DNA from 3 places in the Clostridium sp. B9 genome. Region 2 is predicted to be linked to each of the others. Evidence: riboswitches for the same ligand, from Rfam matches in the RefSeq annotation. Region 2 holds a riboswitch; each other region holds the start of a gene.
What was found. Region 2 has a riboswitch for lysine ahead of ACQZHJ_RS07655 (hypothetical protein). Riboswitches for the same ligand answer to the same signal wherever they lie in the genome.
Positions count from the first base shown of each region.

Region 1: another riboswitch for lysine. It lies ahead of ACQZHJ_RS17075 (Na+/H+ antiporter NhaC family protein); the one in region 2 lies ahead of ACQZHJ_RS07655 (hypothetical protein).
Region 3: another riboswitch for lysine. It lies ahead of ACQZHJ_RS08730 (amino acid permease); the one in region 2 lies ahead of ACQZHJ_RS07655 (hypothetical protein).

Region 1 covers NZ_JBNWKA010000003.1:3,770,931-3,774,149, reverse strand. Annotated here, with positions in the region: gene ACQZHJ_RS17080 (ABC1 kinase family protein) at 33-1,646, shown strand; lysine riboswitch at 1,739-1,914, shown strand; gene ACQZHJ_RS17075 (Na+/H+ antiporter NhaC family protein) at 2,094-3,219, shown strand, end outside.
Region 2 covers NZ_JBNWKA010000003.1:1,689,134-1,692,352, forward strand. Annotated here, with positions in the region: gene ACQZHJ_RS07650 (YdcF family protein) at 1-734, shown strand, start outside; lysine riboswitch at 836-1,006, shown strand; gene ACQZHJ_RS07655 (hypothetical protein) at 1,132-1,368, shown strand; gene ACQZHJ_RS07660 (alanine/glycine:cation symporter family protein) at 1,383-2,570, shown strand; gene ACQZHJ_RS07665 (amidohydrolase) at 2,551-3,219, shown strand, end outside.
Region 3 covers NZ_JBNWKA010000003.1:1,923,033-1,926,251, reverse strand. Annotated here, with positions in the region: gene ACQZHJ_RS08730 (amino acid permease) at 1-1,365, opposite strand, end outside; lysine riboswitch at 1,488-1,664, opposite strand; gene ACQZHJ_RS08725 (dicarboxylate/amino acid:cation symporter) at 1,892-3,112, shown strand.

The DNA of each region.
Region 1 (3,219 bases), 2.1 Mb from region 2:
TTTCTAAGTTAGATAGTATAGGAGGTGAGTTTATGAGTAAGAGACAAGGTGTTCAGAGGTTAAGAGAAATTGTTAGGGTTTTTACTTATTATGGTTTTGATTTCTTAGTATCTAGCAAATTACCTAATAGCAAAAAAGGTGAACCTAGACCACAGGCTTTTAGAGAGGCTTTAGAGGAATTAGGGGCTACATTTGTTAAGATAGGACAAATACTTAGTACAAGGCCAGATTTACTTCCTAAGGCTTATATAAAGGAGCTGGAGAAGCTTCAGGATGAGAATGAGATAACTAGTTTTGATAAAGTTAAAGAAATATTTCAAGAATCTTTTGGAACAAGTATAGATACTTACTTTACGTATTTTAGTGAAAGACCATTAGCATCAGCATCTATTGCGCAAGTTCATAGAGCTACTTTGCTTGATGGAAGAGAGGTTGTTGTTAAGGTTCAACATTATGAAATTGCAGAGAAGATGAAGCTTGATTTAAGCATACTTAGAAGATTAAGTAGATTTACAACAGCACATATGTCTAATATTCCTGTAAATCCATTTGAAGCATTTAAAGAAATTGAAGATGCTACGCTTAAAGAACTTGATTTTATAAAAGAGGCTAAGAATACAGTTAAATTTAAAGTTTTAAATAAAAATGTTGCATGTGTTAGTGCACCTACAATTATAGATAGATTGACTTCTAAAAAAGTTTTAACAATGGAGTATATTGAAGGGTACAAAATAACTGATGATAAGATATTAGAGCGTGAAGGATATGATAGAAAAGATATAGCGAATAAATTAGCTAATTCGTTTTTTAAACAAGTATTTGAAGATGGATTTTTTCATGGTGACCCCCATCCAGGAAATCTTTTCATAAAAGATGGTAAGATATATTTTATAGATTTTGGCCTAGTTGGAGAACTAGATGCAAATCTTAAAAAATGGCTTACGAAGGCTATGATAGCAATGGCTTTAGATGATATAGATACTTTAGTTGATTTCGTTAATGCTATTGCCATAAGAAAGGGACCAGTTAAGACTTCGATTTTATATGATGACTTAAACAACATAGTTTTAAGATACATAAATGCTTCTTTAAAAAGTATAAAAATATCAGATTTATTCAAAGAGATATTTGATATAGCTGAAAGAAATAATTTGCAAATGCCTAAAGAACTTGTTACTTTAGTAAGGTCTATAGTGATTTTAGAAGGGGTTGTAGCGAAAATTGATCCAGATCTAGAGATTATGGAGTGTATTTTCCCTTACATAAAAGAAAGAAATAAAGAGGCAATGCTAGAAAGTTTAGATAAGGATAAACTTATAATTGGTGCATATAAATTTGCAGAAAAAAGCCTTGAGATTCCTACTAAGTTTTCAGAGCTAGTGGATAGTTTATCAAATGGAAGAACTAAGATGCAGATAGAGGTTAATGGACTGGATAAGCCTTTAACTGATTTAAATAGAATGGTTAATAGAATATCATTTGCACTTATTGTTGGATGTATGATAATAGGCTCTTCTTTAATAGTAGATGCTAGGATTGGTCCTACTTTTGAAGGAGTTCCATTATTAGGTGTTATAGGATTTGTTGTTTCTGGAGTATTTGGATTTTGGCTTTTAATTTCTATAATAAAGTCTGGATTTTTTTAATAAATAGTTAATAAAGTTATAAAATGGTTGAAACACTCATAGTTATAGTGTATAAATATATACAATATAATAATTCGAAAAGTGAATAGTTTAAAAGAGGTAGAGGCGCGAGCAATCAATAGTACTAAGACAGAGTTAAGCAACGTAGAAGTGTTAGGAAAGGGATTATCGCCGAAGTTTCTAGTCAAAGCTTTGAGGCTAGATGCTGGGGTTGCACAGAATATGTGTAACACTGTCACAAGAAAATTTGTGGAGTGCTATCATCTTAGGGAATCATACTAGTAAGAATATGTTTATTTAACAGAGAAGTTTCGTACTATTAAGACCTTAGGTTGATTAAGCCTAAGGTCTTTTTTTATTAATAAATATAAAAGTATTTAGAGATAATAGTAATGAAAATAGGGCCTCTATAGATTAATTCACTAATATTTTAAGGGGGATTTCAAAATGAGAAACAGAACAAGATTTCAAGTTTTTTTAGCAGTTTTTATTATGACAATGCTATGTTCAACTTTAGTTTTTGCAACTGAAGATATTGCGGCGGTAAACTCAGCTAAATTTGGCTTATGGACGGTTTTACCACCATTAGTTTCAATAGTGCTAGCTTTCATAACAAAGAATGTTATAGTTTCACTATTCATAGGTACAATGACAGGATGCGTAATGTTACAACTAAACGGATTTAACGTAATTCAAGCGTTAACTCAAGGATTTATAGATTTTACTTATAGAGCTTTAAACTCTTTAGCGGATCCATGGAATGCAGGTATTATCCTTCAAGTTTTAGTTATAGGAGGAGTTATTCACTTAGTAGCTAAAATGGGAGGAGCTAAGGCGATAGCTGAAGCTTTAGCAAGAAAAGCTAAGACAGTTAAAAGTGCACAGCTTACAACTTGGCTTTTAGGGTTAGCAGTTTTCTTTGATGATTATGCAAATTCATTAATAGTTGGTCCTATAATGAGACCAGTTACAGATAAATTAGGTGTTTCAAGAGAAAAATTAGCTTTTGTTATAGATGCTACTGCAGCTCCAATAGCGGGGTTAGCAATAATATCAACTTGGATAGGATTAGAGGTTGGATTAATAGGAGATGCGCTTCAAAGTGTTGGAATAGAAGCAGATGGATTTGGAGTTTTCTTAGAAACTATACCTTATAGATTTTATAACATATTAATCTTAGCTTTTGTTGTTATATCAGCAATTACTTTAAGAGAGTTTGGCCCAATGCTTAAAGCTGAGAGAAGAGCTAGAAAAGGTGAAGTATTACCAGTTACAGAAACAGCAACAGATAGTGAAGATTTAGAACCAATAGAGGGAATCAAGTTAAGTGTATGGAATGCAATAATTCCAATAGGTGTTTTAATAGGCTCATCATTAATTGGATTTTATTACAGTGGATGGGTAACTGTAATGGGTGGAGAAGATTTGGCAATAATAGAGATGATGAATAACTCTCCACTAAGCTTTGCAAGCATACAGGCTGCTTTCTCAAATGCTGATGCTTCAATAGTTTTATTCCAATCAGCATTATTAGCTACAATAGTTGCTTTAGCCTTAGGTGTAGGTAGAAAAA
Region 2 (3,219 bases):
GGGATTTAAATGAGCTAAGTATAGAAGAATTAATGAAAAAATATTCTTTGGAAGAAGTAGATATTTTAGTACTTTTAGGAAGTGCAATAACTTATAACATAAAGGTTGCTGTAGAAGCATATGAAAAAGGATTATGCAAAAAAATATTAATATGTGGAGGTATTGGACACTCAACTGCTTTATTAAGAGATTCTGTTAAAAATCATAAAATATACAATGATATAGAAGTTAATGAAAAGGCAGAGGCAGATATAATTTTAGATATAATGATAAAACATTTTAATATTCCAATGGAAGACATAATTATAGAAAATAAATCTACAAATTGTGGAGATAATGCTAAGAAGGCTATTGAGCTTTTAGAGGATTTAGGAATAAAGTATAAGTCATTAATGCTTATACAGGATCCAACTATGCAGCTTAGAAGTTATTTATCATTTTTAAAATATATAAAAAAAGAAGATGTTAAAGTTATAAATTATTCTCCATTTATTCCACATATAAATGAAAATAGAGAATTTGATAATTCTGATATTGATGGAATATGGAGTATGGATAGATTTGAAGAGTTAATAGTAGGTGAGATACCAAGACTTAGGGATGATGAAAATGGATATGGGCCAAAAGGTGCAGCATATATTGAACACATTGATATTCCAGTAGAGGTTGAGGAGGCATATAAAGAACTAAGTAAATCTTTAGGTTTAAAAACTAGAGAACAATATAAAAGTTAAGCTTTAAATGTTAATTAAATGTTATTAATAACAAAATTGTAAAAATATAGTTGACTTTACTCTTTGTGTAATATAAACTACAAATAATAAAATTAAATATGCATGTAAATAGAGGCGCAGTTAAAAAGAGTAGTATTTTGGAGAGTGACGAATCTGTGAAGAAATATGAAAGGGTTGATTGCCGAAGTGGATGTATTATGTCAAACATCTTGCTGGGACTTAATTTAATAAGTTAAGGACTCTCACTTTAAAGTGATGGAGCTATTAATAATTAAAGAAGTTTTAAAGGATGATAGCATACTATTATCCTTTTTTTATTTGGGGAATAATTAAACTATCTTTATAATAAATAATTTAGCATCTAGTTACAGCATGAATAATTAGGGGGTAATTTTATATGACACAATTTATTAATGCTTTAAATGATTTTATTTGGGGCCCACCACTTATAATCCTTATGCTTGGAACAGGATTATACTTTACTATTCGTTCTGGATTCTTTCAGATAAGATATTTCCCACACATAATAAAACAAACTTTAGGGAAAATTTTTATTAAGGATGAAAATAAAGATGCTAAAGGGGTTTTAAGCCCTTTTGAGGCGATTTCAACTGCCATAGGAGGTTCGGAGTAGCTACTGCTATTGCTATGGGAGGACCTGGTGCAACTTTATGGATGTGGATTACTGCATTTTTAGGAATGATATTAAAACAAGTTGAAGTAACTTTAGCTGTTTATTATAGAAAGACAGATGAAAATGGAGATCCATATGGTGAACCTACATATTACATGGAAAGAGGTTTAGGTAAAGAGAGAAACTTTAAGTTTTGGAGAATATTAGCAACAGTATTTGGTTTTGGAATATTTTCAACATTTTTTATAACTGCAAGTAACTTTACAGTTTCAGAAGTTGTAGCTTCTACTTTTAAGATAGACCAAATATTTGCAAGTTTAATAATTGTTGTACTTACTTATCTTATGATATGGAAAGGCATGAAGTCTTTAGGAAAGCTATTTACTAAACTTGTTCCTATAATGAGTTTAACTTATTTATTTTTTGGTATCATAATAATAGCAATAAATTATGAGAATATACCAAATAGCTTTATGCTGATATTTGAAGGTGCTTTTTCAGGAAGTGCAGCAATTGGAGGTTTTGTAGGAGCAACTATATCTAAGGTTATTTCAACAGGTATGGCTAGGAGTGTTTATTCTAATGAAGCTGGTTGGGGGACAAGCCCTATGGTACATGCATCAAGTAGAACATGTCATCCGATAGAACAAGGTCTTTGGGGATCATTTGAAGTTTTTATAGATACATTTGTAGTTTGTACTATCACTTCTTTAGTTGTAATAATAACAGGAGAGTGGTCAACAGGAGCTGAAAGTGCTACTTTAACTCTTAATGCATTTTCAAGTGGGTTAGGTGTTTTTGGAACATATTTTTTAACAATAACAATGCTTGTATTTGGATTAACTACATCATCAGGATGGTATGTTTATTATGAAGTTGTTTTAAGACATTTATGTACTAAAAATATAAAGCTTAAAAACATGGTTTTAAAGATATTTAAATATTGTTATCCACTGCCAGGATTTTTAATGACTGCTTATATATTGTATGTTGGAGAGATAAGCATTTGGACATTTGTTGATATAACAAGTGGTATTCCAACCTTCGTAAATGTAGCAGTAATCTTGATACTTTCAAAACAATATTTTGTACTTCTTAAAGATTATAAGGCTAGATATCTTGGTAAAGGAACAGTAGATAAATCAGTTAAAATATTCTATGAAGAAAAAGAGGTTGTAAATAATGAGAAATATATATATTAATGGAGAGGTTTATACTATTACCAATGGAATGAAGGAGGCTTTTGTAGAGGAGGATGGAAGGCTAATTTATGTTGGTAATAATGATGAAGCTTTAAAGCTTAAGGATGAAGAAAGTAATATATATGATTTAGAAGGAAAGTTTGTAACTTCTGGGTTTAATGATTCACATATGCATGTTTTAGGTCTTGGATATTCTCTTCAAATGATAAATTTATCTAACAGAACTAGATCCATAGAAGATGTTAAAAGTGCAATAAGAGAATATATAGATTCTAGAAAATTAGAGGATAATCAATGGATTAAAGGAAGAGGATGGAATCATGATTATTTTCAAGAGGAGAGTAGATTTCCAAATAGATATGATTTAGATGAGGTTTCAAAAGAATATCCTATATGTATAATTAGAGCATGTGGTCATGTATGCATAGTGAACTCAAAGGCATTAGAATTGTTAGAAATAAATAAATATACCCTTCAAATTGAAGGAGGAACCTTCGATTTAGATGAAACTGGGGAGCCACTAGGAATATTTAGAGAAAATGCTTTGAATCTTATATATGATAATATTCCATCACCAAGTTTAAATGAACTTAAAGAAATGATCAAGAATTCTTGTAGACTTTTAAATTCTTTTGGAGTAACTTCAGCT
Region 3 (3,219 bases), 230 kb from region 2:
ATAGTATAAATATAATCCTACAAATAGTGGAATTCCAATATATGATGAAATTAATCCACCCCAATCTACTCCATTTGTAACATCTAAGTATGCGTATCCTTGTCCTAAAACAACTACGCCACATAATAGTAATGCAATTATAGGTCCAAATGGGAATAACTTAGCTTTATAAACTAACTTATTTAAATCTTTTCCTTGAGCTACATAAGCTTTTCTAAATCTATAATGACAAAGGGCTATTCCAAGCCATGCTATAAATCCTGAAAGTCCTGAAGCTGCTACAAGCCATACGTAAACAACATTTTCTGCATAGATACCTGTTAAAAAACATAAACTTGCAATTATTGTAGTTAATATGATTGCGTTAACTGGAACACCATTTTTGCTTGTCTTTTCAAACATCTTTGGTGCCATTCCACTTTTAGCCATAGAATGAAGCATTCTACTTGATGCATACATACCTGAGTTACCAGCTGATAAAACTGATGTAAGTATTATAGCATTCATTACTGAAGCTGCTCCTGCTAAGCCTAACTTTTGGAACACTATAGTAAATGCACTTGTTTCAACACCTGCTTGTGCATTTGGAACTAAAGCTCCAATTACTAAGATTGTTCCTAAGTAGAATAATAATATTCTCCAGAAAATAGTGTTAACTGCTTTTGGTACATTTTTCTCAGGGTCTTCACTTTCACCAGCTGCAACTCCAACTAGCTCTGTACCTTGAAATGAGAAACCAGCTATTAAGAATATCATGAATATTGATTTTGTTCCTCCAATGAATGGTTCACCATTAGCATAGAAGTTTTTGAAACCAACTTTTTCTCCGCCTAGTATTCCAAATATCATAAGTACACCTACAATAAGGAATATAATAACTGTAGCAACTTTGATTGCTGCAAACCAGAATTCAGATTCACCATATGCTTTTGCTGATAATAAATTAAGACCTAATATAATTACTAAGAATAAAGCACTCCAAACTATTGATGAAACATTAGGAAACCAGAACTTCATTAATAAAGATCCTGCAACCATTTCTGTAGCTATTGTTATAGCCCAGTTGTACCAGTAGTTCCATCCTAAGGCAAATCCTAAGGCTGGATCAATAAATTTGGTAGCATATGTACCGAAAGATCCTGTTTCAGGCATGTAAGTTGCCATTTCTCCTAAGCTTGTACAAAGGAAATAAACCATTACCCCTATTACTCCGTAAGCTACAAAGGCTCCTCCAACACCTGCTTGATGCAAAGTATCTCCCATTGCTAGGAATATACCTGTTCCTATGGCTCCACCCATAGCAATCATGCTAAGATGTCTTGATTTAAGCCCTCTTTTCAAATTAGTATTTTGTTCTTGACTCATTTTTTAGTCCTCCTTATGGTTTTTTTAGTAAGCCATAAGTGATAACTAAGTCCGCTAACAAAAGAAACCCTTAAGCGTGGTTTCATGCTTAAGGGTTTGTAAAGTCTATATACAATACTCTCTTTCATGATAGCACACCACAAATTAATTGTGACAGTGTTAAGCATATTATACTTAACCCCAACCTAATAGAAATTAAAGCTTTTTCTATTGATTTCGGCAAATCATCCTTTCACTTTACTTCAACGTTGCTTACACTCAGTAAGGTTACTTTTAATCATTGCGCCTCTATCTCAGTTATTCACTTTTCATTAACAATTATGAACTCCTATTAATAAATTGTCAAGGAAAAATTCATTTTAACCTTAATGAATTTTAAACCTACATTATATAAGTTAACCTACTTTCAAATATGTAGAAATAAAAAATACTTATATTATATAGCTTGACTTTATATATTAATTATAGTAATATGTATTCATATCGAGAACATATGTATTTAGTAAAAATACAGAAGGGGGCAATTATGAAAAAATTATCTTTAGTAAGCAAAATTTTCTTCGCAATAATTTTAGGAATATTCATTGGGCTAGGATCTTCCTATATAAATACAGAAATACCGGTTAAGATATTAGTAACCTTCAATAGTTTATTTGGAAGCTTACTTAGCTTCTTAATACCACTTATAATAATTGGATTTATATTTCCTGGGATAGCATCCTTAGGAAATAAATCAGGAAAAGGACTTTTAGTAACTACTTTAGTTTCATATATATCAACATTTTCAATTGGATTAATAACTTTCTTTGTAGGAAGCTACATACTTCCTAAATTTATAGTTAGTGCTACTTTAGCTAATAGTGCAGTAAATGTTGAACCATACTTTTCAATAGATATACCTCCAATGGTAAGTGTTATGTCTGCTTTAGCTTTTTCATTCTTATTAGGAATAGGAATTTCTAAAATAAAGAATAGTTACCTATTAAGAGTATCTGAAGAATTTAATCATGTAGTTACATTAACAATAAAGAATATACTAATTCCTTTAGTTCCAGTATATATACTTTCTATATTCGCTAAGTTAAGCTTTAGTGGAGAGATATTTACAACTTTAAAATCTTTTGGAATTGTATATGCCGTATTATTCTCAATACAAGGATTATACTTATTAGTCCAGTATGTAATAGCAGGTTCTATAAAGAAAAAAAATCCTATAAAACTTATAAAGAATATGATTCCAGCTTATATGACAGCTTTAGGAACTCAATCATCAGCAGCTACTATTCCAGTAACTTTAAACTGTGCTAAGGAAAATGGTGTTGAAGAAGATGTATGTGACTTTGTAATTCCTTTAGGAGCTACAATAAACCTAGCTGGTGATACAATAACTTTAGTTCTTGCTTCTATGGCAGTAATGTATATGAGGGGACAAGTTCCTACTATAGGATTAATGCTACCATTTATATTAATGCTTGGAGTAACAATGGTTGCAGCACCTGGTGTACCTGGGGGTGGAGTTATGGCGGCTTTAGGATTACTTGAAGGTATGCTTGGATTTGGTAATGTAGAAAAGTCTTTAATGATAGCATTACATGCAGCACAAGATAGCTTTGGTACTGCTACTAACGTAACTGGTGATGGAGCTATTGCTATAATAGTAGAAGCTATTTTAAAGAGAAAATCTAAAAAGACTGAAGAAAACTTAGATGGTGAAGAGGAATTTATCCCAGAGATAAGTTATAACTAAATATTTTAAGAGCTATATCAAAACATACTACTGTTTGATATAGCTCTTTTGTTGTAAGCTCTACTTTGAATTCAGTGTTAATTTCTAGACATATCACAACTTAATAA